One region of the Mesobacillus sp. QJM3NY_10 genome, then DNA from elsewhere that is predicted to be linked to it. Evidence: riboswitches for the same ligand, from Rfam matches in the RefSeq annotation. Region 1 holds a riboswitch; each other region holds the start of a gene.

Region 1 (6,681 bases):
TGATTCTGGAGGGAAGCTAGAAAAGGTAGAAACATTTACTTCAGGAAAAATTTTTGACCCAGTCTATCATAAGATTATTCTATATAAATGGACACCGTAACAGGAGGTGAACGGCATGAATGAACAGATCAGGAATAAGCTTGCTCTTCTCCCTGCCCAGCCAGGTTGTTATTTAATGAAGGACAGGCAGGGGACCATTATTTACGTTGGGAAAGCGAAGGTATTGAAGAATAGGGTGCGCTCTTATTTTACAGGATCGCATGACGGAAAAACTCTCCGTCTTGTTAATGAAATTGAGGATTTTGAGTATATCGTCACCTCCTCGGATATGGAAGCGCTGCTTCTTGAAATCAACCTGATCAAGAAATATGATCCAAAATATAACATCATGCTCAAGGATGATAAATCATATCCGTTCATCAAGCTGACTGCCGAACGGCATCCAAAGCTGATTATTACGAGAAAGGTAAAAAAGGACAGCGGCAAATATTTTGGGCCGTATCCCAATGTACAGGCGGCGAATGAGACGAAAAAACTGCTGGACAGGATTTATCCGCTCCGGAAGTGTTCTACGCTGCCTGATCGTGTCTGCCTTTATTATCATATGGGGCAGTGCCTTGCTCCCTGTGTCAAGGACGTAGCCAAGGAAGAGTATAAGCAGATTACAGATGAGATTACACGTTTCCTCAACGGGGGATATAAAGAAATCAAGGAAGATTTGACGGTGAAAATGGCTGCGGCTGCCGAAGAACTTGATTTTGAACGTGCCAAGGAATTTCGCGACAAGATCGTCCATATTGAGGCAACGATGGAAAAGCAGAAGATGACCACGACTGATTTTACCGACCGGGATGTGTTTGGCTATGCTGTCGACAAGGGCTGGATGTGTGTACAGGTCTTCTTTATCCGTCAGGGAAAATTGATTGAACGAGAGGTTTCGATGTTTCCAATCTACAATGAACCTGAAGAAGATATTCTCACATACCTGGGCCAATTTTACTCAAAAAATGAGCATTTCAAGCCAAAGGAAGTATTGGTTCCTGAGGGCGTGGACCTTGAACTAGCAGAGGGTCTGCTTGAAGTCAAAGTGCTAAAACCGCAGCGCGGAAAGAAAAAGGAGCTCGTCCATCTAGCGTCCAAGAATGCCGGTATCGCCCTGAAAGAGAAGTTTTCGTTAATTGACCGTGATGAGGAACGGACCATCAAGGCTGTTGAAAACCTTGGCAAGCAAATGGGCATCTACACCCCTCATCGGATTGAGTCCTTCGATAACTCCAACATTCAGGGAACCGATCCGGTATCAGCGATGATTGTTTTTATCGACGGCAAGCCCGAAAAAAGGGAATACCGCAAATATAAGATTAAGTCAGTAAAAGGTCCGGATGACTATGAATCGATGAGGGAAGTCGTAAGGCGCAGGTATACTCGTGTCCTGAAAGAGGGATTGCCGCTTCCGGATTTGATTATCATCGATGGCGGAAAAGGACATATTGAATCAGCGCGTGATGTGCTTGAGAATGAACTTGGGCTGGATATTCCGATTGCCGGCCTGGCCAAGGATGACAAGCACAGGACTTCGCAGCTCCTCTATGGTAACCCGCTGCAGGTAATAGAACTACCGCGAAACAGCCAGGAGTTTTACCTGTTGCAAAGAATCCAGGATGAAGTCCACCGGTTCGCGATTACCTTCCACCGCCAGTTAAGGGGCAAAAGTGCCTTTCAATCACTGCTTGATGATATCCCGGGCATAGGCGAAAAGCGCAAGAAAGCTCTGTTGAAGCATTTCGGCTCGGTGAAAAAAATGAGAGAAGCCTCTTTGGAAGAGCTGAATGCTGCCGGACTTCCAGCTAATGTTGCGGAGGAACTATATCAGAAATTACAGAATTAATGTAGCATTCTATTTTTAGGTGTGCTATAATGATAAAAATTTCATATAGCTATCACTTTAGAGCATTAAAGTGAAGATAGAGGTGCGAACTTCAAGAGTAAAAGTCAGGAGAATTGTAGGATTCGAGGATGGACTTTGAAAGGGGATGTTCGCCGAAGTGGGGAAATGCCTATCGATTTTCTCGCTGGTCCTTCGTTGAATAAACGCTGGATTGTCAAGATTGCCATCTTGGAGTGCTATCTCATGTTGCAGCGTATATACACGTTTATCAAGCAATGGGAGCCACTTCCATTGCTTTTTCTGTTTTTATGGACCTTTTTTAAAAGAGGACCGGGGAAAATACATATGCGGCGTAGCCATGAAACTCTCTATTAGAGGCAAAATAAGAATGAAGAGGCAGGGGAAACGTATGGGATTGATTGTACAGAAATTCGGTGGAACATCAGTGGGAAGCGTCGAAAGGATCAGGAACGCAGCAAGCAGGACAGCGGAGGAACTGCAGAACGGCAACAATGTGGTCGTAGTCGTTTCAGCAATGGGGAAGACGACGGACCATCTTGTCGAAATGGCGAATGATATTTCCAGCGCGCCATCAAAAAGAGAAATGGATATGCTTTTGACAACAGGAGAGCAAATTACCATCGCACTTTTTTCCATGGCATTGGCGCAAAATGGCATCGATGCCGTTTCCTATACAGGCTGGCAGGCTGGAATCAAAACAGAAGCTGTCCACGGCAACGCCAGGATTGTCGATATTGACACAGACAGGGTTGCCAGGGACTTAGAGACTGGCAAGGTGGTCATTGTCGCGGGATTCCAGGGTGTTACGGATGACGGTGATATCACGACACTTGGACGCGGCGGGTCAGATACAACGGCAGTAGCCCTTGCGGCGGCACTGAAGGCTGATAAATGCGATATCTATACTGATGTGACCGGCGTTTTTACGACTGACCCAAGATATGTGAAAAGCGCGAGAAAATTGCTGAGCGTTTCATATGATGAAATGCTAGAGTTGGCAAATCTCGGGGCAGGAGTGCTCCATCCGCGAGCGGTTGAATTTGCGAAAAACTATGGATTGCCACTTGAAGTAAGATCCAGCATGGAAAAAGAAAGAGGCACGATCATCGAGGAGGAGAATGAAATGGAACAGAATCTAATCGTACGCGGAGTAGCGTTTGAAGACCAAATTACGAGAGTATCAGTCCTTGGAGTAAGCACTTCATTAAAAGGACTTTCAACTATATTCACAACACTTGCACAGAACCACATCAATGTCGATATCATCGTCCAGAGCCGTACAGAAGCAGGGTTAGCCAATATTTCGTTCTCCATTAAGAGTAACGACCTCCCAGAGGCACTGGACGTATTGGAACGCAATAAAGAAGCTTTGAACTATCAGGCGGTCGAATCCGAAACCGGTCTGGCAAAGGTGTCGATTGTAGGTTCAGGAATGGTTTCAAATCCAGGTGTAGCTGCCAAAATGTTTGAAGTCCTTGAAGGACACGGTATCCAGGTGAAGATGGTAAGCACATCTGAAATCAAAGTCTCCACCGTAGTTGATGAGAAAAAAATGGTAAACGCGGTGGAATCATTGCATGAAGCATTTGAACTTTACTCCGAAGCTGTTAAGACGAATTAATCAGGAGAAAAATAGCTTTCCCGGTGCACGTTATTGGGAAGGCTATTTGTGTATATGTTCCCTGTTTAGCAAAAGCGAGAGAAACCGGGCATATAAAAGGTAAATATGTCCTCCCTTTTGGGAAAAGGGAGAGAAACCGGTCACATAAAAGATAAATATGTTCCCTGTTTAGTAAAAAGGGAATAATGTGCCCTTTAAAGTGGGAAGCCAGAGGTAAAGGTCACATAAAAGGGAATAATGTGCCCTTTAAAGTGAAAAGCCAAAGGTAAAGGTCACATAAAAGGGAATAATGTGCCCTTTAAAGTGGGAAGCCAGAGGTAAAGGTCACATAAAGGGAAATGTGCCCTTTAAAGTGAGAACCAAGAGGTAAAGGTCCCATAAAAGGGGATAATGTGCCCTTTAAAGAGAAAAGCGGGAGGTAAAGGTCCCATAAAAGGGGATAATGTGCCCTTTAAAGAGAAAAGCGGGAGGTAAAGGTCCCATAAAAGGGGATAATGTGCCCTTTAAAGAGAAAAGCGGGAGGTAAAGGTCACATAAAAGGGGATAATGTGCCTTTTAAAGAGAAAAGCGGGAGGTAAAGGTCACATAAAACATGCTCCTGAGGAAAATTCGTCATTAAAAACGGCCAGAAAAGGGGCTTAAGCATACCAAAGGGCACAGCGAAGGGTATTCACTGTGCCTGGTTAACTTTATTAGGTGATATGCGTTCGATTTAAATAGCGAATGACAGCCCAGGCTTGGTTAATTACTCGATGGTTTACTCATCAATATGATCATTCTTATCCCATTTGATCGTGAACAGGATTTTCGATGATTTTTTGTTGGGGTGTTCGAAGGCTTCGGCTGTTACTTCTTTCTGTTGTTCAATTTGCTGGGCAATGAAGCCTGCTTCTAGCTGGAATGTGGAATTTGGGTTATTTTTCAGTCGGGAGGAAATTAGCTCGCTGCCAAGTTCAAGCACCATTTCTCTTCGGGATTGTTCTTTGATGGTTAGTGTGCCCCAGCCGGCATCCAGGAAAAAGCGGATGGTTTCGTCATGGGTTGCTAATGGAAACTTTCGGGCAAGGCGTTTGCCGGCCCAATACAGAATTTCTGGCGTATCTTTGCCGAGCAATTCCGGCAGAAGGACTTCCCTGATCAATTCATATCCAAACGCAGGGACAGCCATTGGCTCGCTTTCAGTTTTTTGCTCAGAAGTAGTTATGTCACTCATGTTCTCCCCTCTTTCTATCACTCTATTATAAACAATTTGCCTCGAAAACAACCTGAGATCTAAAATATAAAAGTTGTTAAATTTTGCTTGGCATAAGTAATACTATAAATTTTTTCCATGTTTATACCATACCCGAAACTTTGGTATCCAAAAATTATTGTTCCGGGAAATTTTAATCAGCTGTGTCCTATAGGCAATAGTATTATTTTAATATACTCTTTAACGCGTTGGAATAATTAGAAAGTGGTGTTTTTACAATATCAATATATTTTAAAAATTTTATTTATATAAGCATTTTTATGTATCCGTTTTCTTGACGCTCTATTATGATGGGAGTAAAATGAACATGTCACATAATTGTAAGAAATGCTTATTTTTTTGATGTTGGGTTTAATCAATCTGTTAGGTTAATAGAGATGGGGAGAGAAGCCTGAACATCACGGTCAAATTTCAAGGGGGGTATACATATGGCAGGTAGACAAGAGTTTTATTGGCGGAGGCTGCATTCTTTGCTGGGTGTCATTCCAGTAGGTCTTTTCCTTATGCAGCACCTTGTAGTCAACCATTTCGCTACTGGGGGAGAAGAATCATTCAATAACGCAGCACATTTTATGGAGCAGTTGCCTTTCAGGTACTTTTTAGAAATTTTCATTATCTTCTTACCATTATTATTCCATGCAATTTACGGTCTTTATATTGCTTTTACGGCTAAAAACAATATAGGCCAATACAGCCATTTCAGAAACTGGATGTTCATGCTTCAGCGTGTGTCTGGTGTAATCACTTTGATTTTCGTAGCTTGGCATGTATGGGAAACACGTATTGCAGCAGCATTTGGTGCAGAAGTTAACTTCCAGATGATGGAGACAATTCTTTCATCTCCATTCATGCTTTGGTTCTATTTAATTGGTGTCATCTCGACAACTTTCCACTTTGCGAACGGATTATGGTCATTCTTCGTAAGCTGGGGAATCACTGTAACACCACGTTCACAAGTGATTTCCACTTATGTCACTATCGGAGTTTTCATTGCGCTTTCCATTGTAGGTGTACGCGCAATCCTGGCATTCGTATAAAACCTTTTCTAGGACTATATGCTGAAAAAGATTTACTTTTGATCGGATATGAAAGACAGACATGGATTTAAGGGAGTGAGTCACGATGAGTAAAGGTAAGGTGATCGTAGTCGGCGGCGGTTTGGCTGGCTTAATGGCTACAATAAAAGTTGCAGAAACAGGAACTCCTGTTGAACTGTTTTCTCTTGTGCCGGTAAAACGTTCCCACTCTGTATGTGCACAGGGCGGAATCAACGGTGCAGTAAATACTAAAGGTGAAGGTGACTCTCCATGGGAGCACTTTGATGATACAGTATACGGCGGTGACTTCCTTGCGAACCAGCCACCGGTTAAGGCTATGGCTGAAGCAGCGCCTGGCATCATCCACCTTCTTGACCGTATGGGAGTTATGTTCAACCGTACGCCGGAAGGTTTGCTAGATTTCCGCCGCTTTGGTGGTACTCAGCACCACCGTACAGCATTTGCTGGTGCGACAACTGGTCAGCAGCTTCTATACGCTTTGGATGAGCAGGTACGCCGTCATGAAGTGGCTGGATTGGTCACAAAGTACGAAGGATGGGAATTCCTTGGTATAGTCAAAGACGAAGAAGGTGTGTGCCGCGGAGTCGTAGCACAGAACCTGACTTCAATGGAAATCAAATCGTTTGCTGCTGATGCCGTCATCATGGCAACGGGTGGCCCTGGTATCATTTTCGGTAAAACAACGAACTCAGTTATCAATACAGGTTCAGCTGCTGCGATCGTATACCAGCAGGGAGGATATTACGCTAACGGTGAATTCATCCAAATTCACCCAACAGCAATCCCAGGAGATGACAAACTCCGCCTGATGAGTGAATCTGCCCGCGGAGAAGGTGGACGA
Region 2 (6,681 bases), 2.0 Mb from region 1:
ATAAACGGTCAGATCTGCTAATTTTCCCCGTGCAATAGTGCCTTTCACCGTCTCTTCGTTTGTTGGATAAGCTCCTAGTTCGGTGAAGAGTCGGAAAGCATCGACCATCGACAGCTTCTGCTCCGGCACGTAGCCAGCGTGAGTTTCCCCCGGCTTTTTCCTTGTTACTGCCGCATGGATTCCCAAAATCGGATCGACTGGTTCAACCGGAGAATCAGAGCCTCCGGCACATATGACACCTGCTTCCATCAAGGTTTTCCATGCGTAAGAAAGCTTGATTCGTTCTACGCCGAGACGCTCCTGAACCCATGGGAAGTCACTTGCGATAAAGCGCGGTTGGATATCGGCAATTCTGCTTGGCGACTTTAGTCTAGGGATCAATTCCTCTCGTAAAACCTGCGCATGGATTAGCCGGTCTCGATAAGCCACTGCCTGGAACTTGTCCAGCACGTCGAGAACATTCTCCAGTGCCTGGTCGCCAATTGTATGGACTGCAATCGGCATGTCCAGTTCCCGTGCACCTTTCACGATTTCATATAAATGCTCCTGGTCATACATCGCATCACCATACTGACCTGGCGCATCGCTATATGGTTCTGACAACAGCGCGGTTCTCCGGCCAAATGCTCCATCGGCAAAAATTTTCACCGCACCGATTTGCAGGGTATCATTGCCATAACCAGTGTACATTCCAGCTTCTTTTAGGTTTGGTAAAAACTCATGGTTGATTAGGAGATTGCTGCGCAAACCGAGCTGCTCTCCATTTAAAAGTTCATTGAATAGGTCCCACGTTTTTTCAAGTCCGCCAAGATAGAGTGGATCATTCGTATGCACGCTCGTCAGCCCTTTACTCATGGCAAAATGCATCGTCTGTCTCATCGCTTTTTTCCAGTCGTCGTACGAGCGTTCAGGAATGTGCTGTCTGACCAGATTCGCCGCTGACTCGAGGAACAGTCCCGTCGGCTGCTTGGTGATTTCATCGAGTACGATTGTGCCGCCCTCCGGAACCGATATCGACTGATGATAGCCGCTCACTTCGAGCGCCTTGCTGTTGACGAGGGTCGCATGCAGGCACGTCCTTGTTAAAAATAACGGGTTGGCTGGCGCCACATAATCCAGCTCTGCTATCGTCGGAATCCCTCCGTCGGTAAAAAGATTCTCATCCCAGCTGCTGCCGACAATCCATTCGCCCGGCTCAAGCTGGCTGGCTTTTTCCTGAATTTTTGCCAGCATCTCATGTTTGGTCGTGATTCCGACAAAATCGAGATTGATAAAACTATCCGCCATGATGGACAGGTGAAGATGGCTGTCAATCAAGCCTGGCGTAACTGTCTTCCCTTCCAGGTCAATGGTTTGTGCCTTGCTGCCCCATTGCAGCACCATATCCGCGGTAGTTCCCATATCGATAAAACGGCCATTTTCGATGACCACAGCCTGTACAATTGGATTGCGTGAATTGAATGTATAGATCGTTCCATTTTTATAGATGGTTCTCAAGAAGATTCTCCCCTTTGGATAGATAAAAATTGTGAATGCCTGGGGAGTGCGTTAGGAGTTTGATAGAAGGGGATAATGGAAAGGCTTTTGTCTGCAAAAAAGCAATGACAGAAAATAACCTATCATTGCTTTTACAATATACGTTATCCTCCATTTCGATCAGTAGTTCTCCATGCACAAACCCCGCATGACAGTCTGCTCCTTGTTCAGAAAGCATCCCAGCAGTAATCAGTTTGACCCTGATTACGCTTCGGCAAACAACCCTTTCAGCCACCATCAACGATGTCATACTCCGATGGACTACTTTTGTTATTCGCTCCTCTACCTCACCGACCTGATAAGATCATATGAAATTAGCTTAATAGTATCATAAATGTCCAAGAATGTTCACTGATTTTTATTTGACAGTCTTTTAAAATGAAAAAGAAAGGAAGTGGAATATGATAGTAAAAGAAAGAACCAAACCGGAAGAATTAGAGATATTGGAAGCTTTGAATCGCAGAATGGAACTGGAAGAGAAAGATGCCCAAAACCTGAGAACGCTTGAAAAAGGGTATGAAGGTGAAGTGCAGTTTGACAAATGGTTTACGAATTACCGAGTTGAGAGTCTCATTATCAACGACCTGCTCCTCGAAGTGAGTGGCACCCTTTTTCAAATCGATTCTCTCGTGATTACACAGGACCGCCTACACCTTTTTGAAGTAAAAAACCTTGAAGGGGACTATTATCTGGATGGTGACAAATTTAAAACAGTCGCAGGGTTAGAAACCAAAAACCCCCTACACCAACTAAATAGAGCAGAAACACTCCTGAAACAACTGCTGAAGAGCCTGGGATTTTACACCCCACTTGAACCTCACCTCGTGTTCATCAACCCTGAATTTGCCCTACTGCAAGCACCATTAAAATCACCCATTATTTTGCCAAACCAACTCAACCGCTTTATGAATAAAATGAACAGAACCTCATCAAAATTAACGAGCAAGCATACCAAGCTGGCCGAGGCTCTATTGTCATTGCATATTACGAAATCACCATATAGCAGAGTACCAGGTTATGATTTTGGTATGTTGAGGAAAGGGGTTATTTGTGGAGAGTGCGGGGAGTTTTTGGAGGTTTTCGAGCGAAAGCGGATTATATGCAATCATTGTGACTCCAGGGAACCGGTTGATTCTATGGTGCTACGCACTGTTAAAAGCTTTCAATTACTCTTCCCGGATCGGAGAGTAACCACATCAGCAATTTTTGAATGGACATATGGGATTCTGCCCAAGAAAGCCATAAGAAGAGTCTTAAAGAAAAACCTCTTAGTCAAAGGAGAGTGGATTTCAACTCATTATGAGTAAAATACAAAGCCCGGAAGAAGTATCGCCTTCTTCCGGGCTTTTATGTGACCTTTAACTCCACGATTGCTTCCCTAAGGGCACATTATCTCCTTTTATGTGACCTTTAACTCCACGATTGCTTCCCTAAGGGCACATTATCCCCTTTTATGTGACCTTTAACTTCACGATTGCTTCCCTAAGGGCACATTATCTTCTTTTATGTGACCTTTAACCCCACAATCTCTTCCCTAAGGGCACATTAACTCCTTTTATGTGACCTTTAACCCCACGATTGCTTCCCTAAGGGCACATTAACTCCTTTTATGTGACCTTTAACCCCACGATTGCTTTCCTAAGGGCACATTATCTCCTTTTATGTGACCTTTAACTCCAAGATTGCTTCTCTAAGGGAACATTATGTCCTTTTATGTGACCTTTAACCCCACGATTGCTTCCCTAAGGGCACATTCCCTTTATTTATGTGATCGTAATCTTTTATCCCTATTTTAATTTAACCCTTTTACTTTTTGAAAGAGTTTACTTTTCATCCGAAAAATGGCTTGCTGATTCTATTACTTTTTCAATATCATCTCTTATTTTTTCTTTTTCTAGGAGATGCTATGATAGTTCTTAGAATGCATCAGTGGGAACAAAATAAGAAGGTACACGATTCCTTATAAATTCTTGCTGGATTCACAGCATGCAAAAAGTGAATAAAAAGTAAATAATATATATAAAATCAGCTAAAACATAAAATGGTAGTGTGACGATTTTTATTCAGCTAGCACTATGCGAAAAATATGAGAAAAGGGGATAACTCCATGAACATTACTCATGAGTTAGGAAAAACCATTAAAAGACTGCGAGCCGAACAACAATTGACACAAGAGGACCTGGCTTTATACAGCGGTATAAGTTTACAATCTATCAGCGATATAGAAAGCGCTAAGTATGATCTAACACTCGATGATCTTTTTAGAATTGCAGTGGCTTTAGGAATGAAACCAACAGAACTTGTAATAGAAGTTGAAAAAGCAATGAACCTCCGTTAGGTTTAGTCCAAAAGAATTTCATAATAGAAATGGATGTTCAAAGAATACTTTGGTCTTAGCATGAAAGAAACATTCGCAACATGGACACTGCTTGAAACGATTATTTCAGTAGCAGGATTAGGATTTATTTTGTTGCTTTGCCTGTTTGTATAAACGAAAAGGTCAGCCCGATTATGAAGGGCTGACCTTTTTTAAACTCCTAAACAAACCACCTAATATAAACCCCAACGGCAATGAATGATAACAAAATAACCACCACATAAATCATTGTCAGGTTCGTCGTGTTTTTTTTCGTGGCTTTGCTATATTCCTCGTCTCCCTTGCCGGACAATAACAATGTTGCCAGCAGTGCTCCAATGAGAATAATGATGACTAAAACAAGACCAAGGGTCATGTAAACACCTCTTAATTTAATATCATCTTAATTATAACAAACTACATCGAAAGTCTGAGAAATTCTCATTCCTATCTCCGACCTCAAATGTGTTTTTTTACAATATTATAAAACTAAAGTATTGAAGCGAGGTGCTGAAGATGAAGAAATCTTGGTCTGAAAAAATGCCTGCTGTCCAATTCAGGATTGCACGGCCAACGGATCAGTTGGAAAAGGTCGTTGAATTTTATCGTGATGGTGTAGGGCTTGAAGTAGTAGGTTCATTTGAAAAACATGATGGCTATGACGGGGTGATGCTTGGCCTGCCTGATTTGAGCTATCACCTTGAGTTTACCCAGCATGAAAATGGCAGTCCCTGTCCCGCGCCCACAGAAGACAATCTATTAGTCTTCTACATTCCTGACAAGGAAGCGCTAGACGCAATCGCTGGGCGGCTGCATGATATGGGCTATCCGGAAGTCGAGCCGGAAAATCCGTATTGGAAAAATGCCGGTGTGACGATTGCCGATCCCGATGGTTGGAGAATCGTGCTGCAGAATACTGAAGGGCTCGGCAGTAACTAAAACGAAAAGGCACCTCTGCGGGGCTCAAGTGCAGAAGTGCCTTCTTTTTTAAAACTCCAACTCCCCAACCTTTTCATAACTGCCCATTTTATGACTTGTAATTTTTTCGGCGGACAGGGCGTACATTGTGTCTCCGATATAGAGCAGGCGCTGAATTTGGTGCTCCCATTCTTCGTAATACGGCATGTCACCGTTGATATGGGTTATTTTTGAATTAAGGTGGATACCAGTTTCAGGGTCAATATCGTAAACATAAGCCCCCTGATATTCAAAGATTTGTTCGTATTCATTCTTCTCACTGTTTCGGTAAACTGAAATCGGGAAGGCAAAGATGTCTTTGTCTTTATTGAACAGCAAAGCTTTATGGTCATGGTTCAATGGTGAGTAAGTGCCGCGACCCCCAATGATCTCAGTGAATTTCTCTTTCGGATTGGACATGTCGCTCACATCGAACAAGGAGATTTTAACTCCATCTGTCAGGATACGCGGCTGCGAGGCTCCTTTTTCAGCGACAATTTTCGTATCCTGGCCGAAGCCGATGATATGGTTTTCATCATATGGGTGCAGATAATTGCTGAAGCCTGGGATTTTCAATTCGCCGAGCACCTTAGGATTGGCTGGGTCGCTTGCATCGAACACAAACAGCGGATCTGTTTCTTTAAAAGTAACCATATAGATTCGGTCACCCATGAACCTTGCGGAATAGATTCTCTCCCCGCGCGCCAGCTCCTCAATTTTCCCTGTTTCCTTTAAATTTTTATCCAAAATATAGAGATGGTTACTAGAATGGCGTTGTTCATCCCACGCATAGCCTTTAGTCGTCACCACCCGGAAATAGCCATTATGCTCATCCATCGAGAACTGGTTCAGCACGGTTCCCGGTACGGTTGCGGAGCTGTGGTAGTTTACATCCAGGCCCTTAACCTCAAATTTATGGACATCGGTGTCCGGAGCAACCACACCTCGATCCTTCCGCTCCATATCACCATAATTCTCGACAGCCAGGTAAAGATTTTCCTTGGACATATAAAGCTGGTTTCCGCTGCCCAAATACGTGGTCATGGCCACTTCCTTTTTCGGCTGGTCGAGATCGAGCGCAGCAATCAATGTATAGTTCGGCTGGCGTGACTCTGGGAAATAATGAATTTCGTCATAATCAATACTTCTTTCCTTTGAATCATATGCGGTGTCAGAGTACTTCGGCCTGATATCAATCTTCCGGTTCTCCTTCAGTAGCCAGTAATCCGGATAATGCTGCGTGATCAGGTAGACAAGATTATCCACCTTCCTTGCCGAGATATAGTGACCCTCCACTTTGACTTCACGAACCTGTTTGGGTTCAGCAGGATTTTTGACATCATAAACAATGATTGTCGTCATCTGCATCAAAGGTGCAATCAGCGAATCCTTAGCAGCTTCTTCATATGGCTTGTAAATTTCATTGTATTGATGTCCAATGACCACGAGTTGATCGTCTTGCAGGAACAGTTGATTAGGCGAAAAATTTCTATCAAAACGGATTGTCGACAGAACCTTCATCTGTGCGCCTGGCACTGCCTGGATGATTCGCACCTTGTCATGTTCAGCCTGGAAAATGCTTTTTCCATCTGTTTTGACGATATCCGCTTCATCTACACCCTGCACCTGGACATTCGTTTCGGAAACATCCCCGCCGCCACCAGAATTATCAGCAGACATGGACTCCTCCGACGCTTTATCCTCGCCAGCCGTGAAGGACTCCTTCAATCCGCCAAACCAGTTCCGGGCCTCTTTCTCTTCCTCGATAATCTCCTCAAAGTAGCTCGCCAAATTCTCCTGCGAGCCAACCGTCGGAAGCGTTTCTTTTACAA
Region 3 (6,681 bases), 540 kb from region 1:
ACCGTTATGTTAAGCGATGGGCGAAAGGGAGTAGTGGCTGAGCAGAATCCTGGCTTGAGTGAGCGCCCTGTTGTCCGTATTCTCGAAGAAAACGGCCGTAAAGTAGAGCCATACCAGCTTGATTTGCAATCGAACCTATCCCTGATGATTGTCAGCTGTGATACGGTGATCAAATATGAGTACGCCGCTAATTATTAATTTTTCCAGATTGGTAATTTAGAATTGCAGGCATAAACTTTAAATACTTTTTAGGCTAGTTCCCCCCTTTGAAGCATACATATAGCTTTAGAGGGGGGATTTGTTTTGGCAAAATTCGGCCGGCGGCTGCCTCGAAAAGGGCCCTTGCCTTTCAGGTATGTATTCCTGCTGACATTCGTCTTTTTTTCCTTTTCAACAGCAGCAGGATTGTGGGTCATAGATAAAGGGCTCGAGCCCACATTGATGAAATACGCGGAATCCCAGACAAGAAAAATTGCCACGCTTGTAATCAATAAGGCGATCAATAAGAAGATTGCCAATGGGATGGATATTGATAAAGTAATTGAATTTGTTCCGGTGGATGGCGGAACGACTACTGTAGTGAAATTCAATACCGAAATCATCAACAGGGTAAAAGCTGAAACGACTAACATTGTGCAAATGAACCTGAAGGAAGCAGAAAGAGGGCATCTCACTTCACTCGAGATGCTGACAGATGTCGAGCTTGTCACCGATGAAGAGGACAGGGAAGCAGGAATCATATATTACGTTCCATTGGGCCAGGCCACCAATAATGCACTTCTTGGTAATATGGGCCCGAGAGTTCCTGTGAAATTCAATGCAATCGGGGATGTGACCTCAGATGTGGTCTGGGATACCGAGGAGCACGGAATCAACAATACGTTAATCAATGTTTCAGTAAGAGTCAAGGTCAACGTCCAAATTATTATACCGTTTGCGACTAAAATAGCCACTGTGCAGGAAAATATTCCGATTGGCAGCTTCTACTACCCTGGAAAAGTACCGCAATTTTATAATGGCGGCGGGGGTGTCGTACCACCTGCTATTCAGGTTCCAGGTACGCCTGGGCAATAAAAACAGTTGTCAAGTTAGCGATATTGTTATATTATAAAATCAATTGAATAATAAACCACATCATTCCGATGGGGTAGAGGCGCAGGATTCAAGAGTAAGCTGTGTGAGGATGACAACGTTGATCACAGCTAAAAGGGAATTTTGCCGAAGCAATAATCAGTGAGTCACATTTTTTATTGCTGGGGATACTTTGAACAAGAGTATCACTGTCATTATGGAGGTATATCCATAATGGGGAGCTACAGATCGTGATGGAGACACTAGTTGCTTATTAAGGGCAGCGATAGAATGTTCTCTATCGTTGCCCTTTTTTATTTATTTTTAAAAAGTAGCTACAACTCTTTTCATGTAAAAGTTTCCCCCTGTCAAAAACAAGGAGGAGAAAGAAAGAATGGAGAACACAATTTTTTCATTGCTGCCGCCATTAGTGGCAATCTTAATGGTAGTGATCACAAGGCGAGTGCTATTGTCTTTGGGGACAGGCATCATCGCAGCGGCTTTTTTGCTCGCTGAATTTAATATCGCAGAAACATTTGCAATTATGTGGGACGCGATCAAGGGGATTGTTGTCGCAGATGGCGAACTGAACACGTATAGCCTGTACATCATCCTATTTCTATTATTATTGGGTACAATCACAGCGTTCATTTCCATTTCAGGCGGAAGCCGTGCGTTTGGCGAATGGGCGATGAAGCGTGTGAAAACAAGAGTCGGAGCACAGCTTGTCGGCGCATTTTTAGGCGTTATTATTTTCATTGATGATTATTTCAATGCTTTGGCAGTCGGTCAAATTACACGCCCGATCACAGACCGACAAAAGGTTTCTCGTGCAAAGCTTGCTTACTTGATCGACTCTACTTCTGCACCTGTCTGTGTCATTTCCCCAATTTCGAGCTGGGGTGCTTACATTATTGCGTTGATTGGTACCATCCTCGCTGCTCATGGAGTTAGCGAATATACGGCATTTTCAGCGTTCATGCAAATGGCGCCAATGAACTTTTACGCACTTGCAGCGTTAGCGATGGTCTTTATCGTAGCTCTAAGAAATATCGAAATTGGACCTATGAAAAAGCATGAAGAACGTGCGATCACGGAAGGAATCGTCGTTCCACAGGACAAGCCTGTACCGGGCGAACTGAAGGATGACCTTCCTACAAGCACAAAAGGGACAGTTGGAGACCTTGTATGGCCGATTGTAGCCCTTGTCGCTGGAACTGTAGGCATGATGCTTTGGACTGGAGCAAGCGCTGTGGAAGGCAATGTTACCATCTTAGCGATTTTCGAAAACACAGATGTAACGAAGTCTCTTGTTACTGGCGGATTGCTTGGACTAGCTGTTGCACTGATTCTGTTTGTAAGGCAGGCAGTAGTGTTAAAAGGCGTCAATGCCAATGTTTTTGGCAAAGGAATTGTTGAGGGCATTAAGTCAATGCTCCCGGCTATTTATATCCTGTTCTTCGCATGGGTCATTGTTGATTTGATTGGAAGACTTGAAACTGGCAAGTATCTTGCTGGTATTGTTGAAAGCTCTAATATTAATATCTCATTCCTGCCGTTCCTGCTATTCCTCGTAGCTGGAATCATGGCTTTCTCAACAGGAACTTCATGGGGATCATTCGGCATCCTGCTTCCAATTGCCGGGGACATCGCTGCTGCAGCTGATATCAACCTTATGCTGCCAGCATTAGCAGCAGTATTGGCGGGCGCGGTTTTTGGTGACCACTGCTCACCAATATCCGATACTACGATCCTTTCATCAACAGGAGCTGGCTCACACCACTTAGACCATGTCATGACCCAGCTGCCATACGCTTTGATTTCCGCTGCGATAGCATCTGTCGGATTCCTGATCATTGGTTTCACTGGCAGCACTTTAGGAGCACTTGCGGCTGTGGCAATCTTGCTTGTTGCCTTTGCTTTCATTTTTGGAAGCAAGACAACCCAGGAAGAAGTGTTAAAAGAAAATCTTGCAGAATAATGTTAAGGCTGTCTGACTTTCAGACAGCTTTTTTCATATTTTGAAAAAAGTAGGAATAGAATCCTAATTAATAGGGAGTATTGGTATAGTTGGGAAAATTTTTTAGGAAAAATTTTATTATGACCAAAATAATATTTTGACAAGCAATTAAAAACTAGCTATACTATTCCTAGACTAAATAATCTGAAAATATAAAACTTTCTAATTATCAACATTTTCCAGGTGATTAGAAGGCGAGGGGGATTAAAAATGGAAAATCGTCCACAGTGGGGAACGAGGGCAGGATTCATTCTTGCCGCAGTAGGATCGGCAGTCGGGTTGGGAAATATTTGGCGCTTCCCGGGAGTAGCATATGAGAATGGCGGAGGAGCATTCTTCTTCCCATACCTATTCGCACTCTTGACAGCAGGTATTCCAATTTTGATTTTGGAATTCACGATCGGTCATAAGTACCGCGGGTCTGCACCATTAAGTTACTTTAAAATGCGTAAAGGTGCTGAGTGGATTGGCTGGTGGCAGCTTGCCGTATCCTTTGTCATTTCGACTTATTATGCAGTAATCATTGCATGGGCAATGTCTTACGCTTATTTTTCACTAAGCAAGCAGTGGGGAGATGACCCGCTATCATTCCTTGTAGGTGATTATTTAAAGGTAGTTGACGCTGGTCAAGTTGGAAGTATCGTACCAGGTGTATTCCTTCCATTGGTCATTGTTTGGGTCATCACTCTTGGTATTTTGTTCAAGGGAGTCAAGAAAGGTATTGAAGTTGCGAACAAGATTTTTATTCCGGCACTTGTTATTTTATTCTTTGTAATCGTTGTTCGCGCATTGACTCTTGATGGAGCGATTGATGGTGTCAATGCATTCTTCAAGCCAGACTGGAGCCAAATCCTGAATGGTAAAGTATGGGTGGCGGCTTATGGACAGATTTTCTTCAGTTTATCCATTGCTTTTGCCATCATGATCACTTACTCAAGTTATCTTCCTAAGAAATCTGATATTACAAACAATGCATTCATTACAGCATTTGCTAACTCTTCCTTTGAGTTGCTGGCTGGTATCGGGGTATTTGCAGCATTGGGCTTCATGGCAATGCAGCAAGGTGCTCCAATTGACGAAGTAGTAAGCAAAGGTGTCATCCTTGCATTTGCGGTATTCCCGCAGATCATTAATGAATTGCCTGCCTTCAGCGCAGCATTCGGAGTATTGTTCTTTGTCAGTTTGACACTGGCGGGACTGTCTTCACTAATTTCAATCGTTGAGACTTATGTTGCAGGTGTGCAGGATAAATTCAATGTTTCCCGTACAAAAGCTGTTGCAATCGGCGGCGGTCTATCAGCTTTGATTTCTGTCCTGTTTGCAACTCAGGGTGGTTTGAACTTCCTTGACTCAGCGGATGCTTTCATCAATAACTATGGTGTTGCTCTTGCAGGGCTAGTAGAAGTTGTCTTTATCGTTTGGGTAGCGAAGGAACTGAACAACCTCCGCAGCCATGCTGATGCCATCTCAGATATTCGCCTTGGAAGCTGGTGGGTCATTTCTTTGAAATATATCACTCCAATCGTTTTGGGTATCATGATGGTTATGAATATCATGACAGATATTAAAACAAGCTACGGCGGCTACCCAGTGATGTTTAACGTTTACTCTGGATGGCTAGTGGCAATCGGTGCGATCGTTGCTGGATTTGTTTTCGCTAAAGCGAAGAAATGGGATAAAGCGCTATACGAAATTCCACAAGACAAGGGGGTTTCAAAATAATGGATCTTAGTGCATTAGTAATGATGGTTGTAGGTATGGTAATTATCTGGGGAGGACTTGCAGCGAGTGTCATACACGCAGTAAGGAAAGCCCGTTCATAAAATGTGAAGGCCAACCGGAATGGTTGGCCTTTTTGTATGCCAGAAAGTATAAATTTCCACTTCGAGAATTGTCTAGCTTCAGCGCCTAGCCCCTCGAGTCGCTTCGGTCCGCCCAATGAAGTCAAATAGCGACTTCACTGGTCGGCCCTCCGAGGCACACGATGTGCTAGACCCGCCAGCCACAGGACGTGGCGTTAAGGGCGGGCAGCGCTTGTCGGGGCTGAACAAGGCGCTTGCGCTTTTCTTATTTATTTCTTCAGCCTTGCTCTTTCTTGCCTGGCCCACATTTTCAGATGTGGATATGGATCAAATGACCATTCGGTATACCCATTATCCTTGTACATGCCATAATGCAGATGGGGAGGGAATTTACCGCTTGTTCCTGGAGGCCCATACCCCGAGCTGCCGACACCGCCGATCACAGTTCCTGGCTCGACAATCTGCCCAACCTTAAGGTCTTTCGCGAAGCCGCTCAAATGGGCGAAATAATGGTAAGTATTATTGATATCTCGAATTCCGACACGCCATCCGCCATACTTGTTCCAGCCCTTCATTTCAACGATTCCATATCCTGTCGCGCGTACAGGGACACCATAGCCAGCAAAAATATCTGTTCCTTCATGAATCCTTCTGCCGCCCCAGCCCCGGGCGTCGCCCCATGTATTGTTGTAACTATGGTTGCTCCTTAGTGGCATAGGAAAGACATGAGTATCAAGGTCTAAACGCCCATAGTGCTTGTAAATCATCGCTTTGCCAATGATGATCCCAACAGTTTTATCGCGCTTATAATAGTTCCACAGCCCAATTTTCAAGTTCTCATGATCGGTTCCATATGAAAGCAAGTATTGTGCAAAAGCCTGGAGTACATCTTCATCATCCTTTAAACTTGCTTTGCCATCACCGTTCCCGTCGAAACCAATTCCATTGAAAAATTGAATGGAAACGGGATTATTATCTTCAAGATTAGGGTTCAAGAGCCCGGCCCATTCTTCCGGTTTGAAATAAACCCCGGCAACTCCTTCTGCCTTGGGCAAATCTTTTCTTGCCTGGCGGACATTCCGCTCATATTGGTCCACCGCGGCAATATAATACCAGGGGATCTGGGTAACAGCTTCTACTTTGGTATAGAGTTCCATCCTTTTTTTATAAACATCTTCTTGCCCCTGCTCAGCTGCGGTTGCTTTATCCATGAACAGGCAAGGGGATAGTAAAAAAAGAACGATAACTGCTTTAAGGAATTTCACCGTAATCCTCCCTTCATGATCTAGCTCGTTTAATTTCCAGCGTCAGCGCTTCTTTTTGGAAAAAGCTAGCGCTTGTGCTTTTCTATGTCTAGCTCCAGCGCCTAACCCCTCGAGACGCTTCGGTCCGCCCAGTGAAGTCAAAGAACGACTTCACCGGTCAGCCCTCCAGCGCTGGTCGGGGTTGACCACGGCGCCTCCGCTTTTCTTGTTATAGTTTGCGATGATGGGGATTTTTCATAAATATCAAATAATGGTAATCGCAAGTTTATCGTACTTGTCGATAGTTTTTCATTGTGTTAAAGTGACATCAGAAGCTGTATACTGGCCTTGATTTTTACATGGTGTTCTTGATGTAATGCAGCAGGAATGGAGTGAAAATAATGAGCAAAAAAGAGGTACAGAGAAAGCCTGATTGGCTGAAAATAAAGTTAAATACGAATGAAAACTATACAGGCTTAAAAAAGATGATGCGCGAGAAAAACCTACATACTGTATGTGAAGAAGCAAAATGCCCGAACATCCA

The links. A riboswitch is a leader RNA that binds a small molecule or an ion and turns the genes downstream of it on or off. The one in region 1 is predicted to bind lysine.
Region 2: linked by a shared signal. The riboswitch ahead of AC0VX7_RS03710 (amidohydrolase) and the one ahead of AC0VX7_RS17945 (aspartate kinase) in region 1 are both predicted to bind lysine.
Region 3: linked by a shared signal. The riboswitch ahead of AC0VX7_RS20730 (Na+/H+ antiporter NhaC family protein) and the one ahead of AC0VX7_RS17945 (aspartate kinase) in region 1 are both predicted to bind lysine.

Annotation. Positions count from the first base shown of each region.
Region 1 is NZ_CM149675.1:3,554,468-3,561,148, reverse strand. Features, by position in the region: gene AC0VX7_RS17955 (glycosyltransferase family protein) at 1-100, shown strand, start outside; gene uvrC (excinuclease ABC subunit UvrC) at 116-1,888, shown strand; lysine riboswitch at 1,958-2,135, shown strand; gene AC0VX7_RS17945 (aspartate kinase) at 2,298-3,530, shown strand; gene AC0VX7_RS17940 (YslB family protein) at 4,288-4,743, opposite strand; gene AC0VX7_RS17935 (succinate dehydrogenase cytochrome b558 subunit) at 5,211-5,819, shown strand; gene sdhA (succinate dehydrogenase flavoprotein subunit) at 5,905-6,681, shown strand, end outside.
Region 2 is NZ_CM149675.1:729,779-736,459, reverse strand. Features, by position in the region: gene AC0VX7_RS03710 (amidohydrolase) at 1-1,497, opposite strand, end outside; lysine riboswitch at 1,653-1,829, opposite strand; gene AC0VX7_RS03705 (nuclease-related domain-containing protein) at 1,938-2,843, shown strand; gene AC0VX7_RS03700 (helix-turn-helix transcriptional regulator) at 3,623-3,874, shown strand; partial or broken gene AC0VX7_RS03695 (GntT/GntP/DsdX family permease) at 3,905-4,027, shown strand; gene AC0VX7_RS03690 (hypothetical protein) at 4,074-4,268, opposite strand; gene AC0VX7_RS03685 (VOC family protein) at 4,409-4,831, shown strand; gene AC0VX7_RS03680 (beta-propeller domain-containing protein) at 4,880-6,681, opposite strand, start outside.
Region 3 is NZ_CM149675.1:4,090,494-4,097,174, reverse strand. Features, by position in the region: gene AC0VX7_RS20740 (HD-GYP domain-containing protein) at 1-198, shown strand, start outside; gene yunB (sporulation protein YunB) at 304-1,074, shown strand; lysine riboswitch at 1,141-1,324, shown strand; gene AC0VX7_RS20730 (Na+/H+ antiporter NhaC family protein) at 1,466-3,052, shown strand; gene AC0VX7_RS20725 (sodium-dependent transporter) at 3,302-4,813, shown strand; gene AC0VX7_RS20720 (methionine/alanine import family NSS transporter small subunit) at 4,813-4,914, shown strand; gene AC0VX7_RS20715 (M23 family metallopeptidase) at 5,163-6,104, opposite strand; gene lipA (lipoyl synthase) at 6,539-6,681, shown strand, end outside.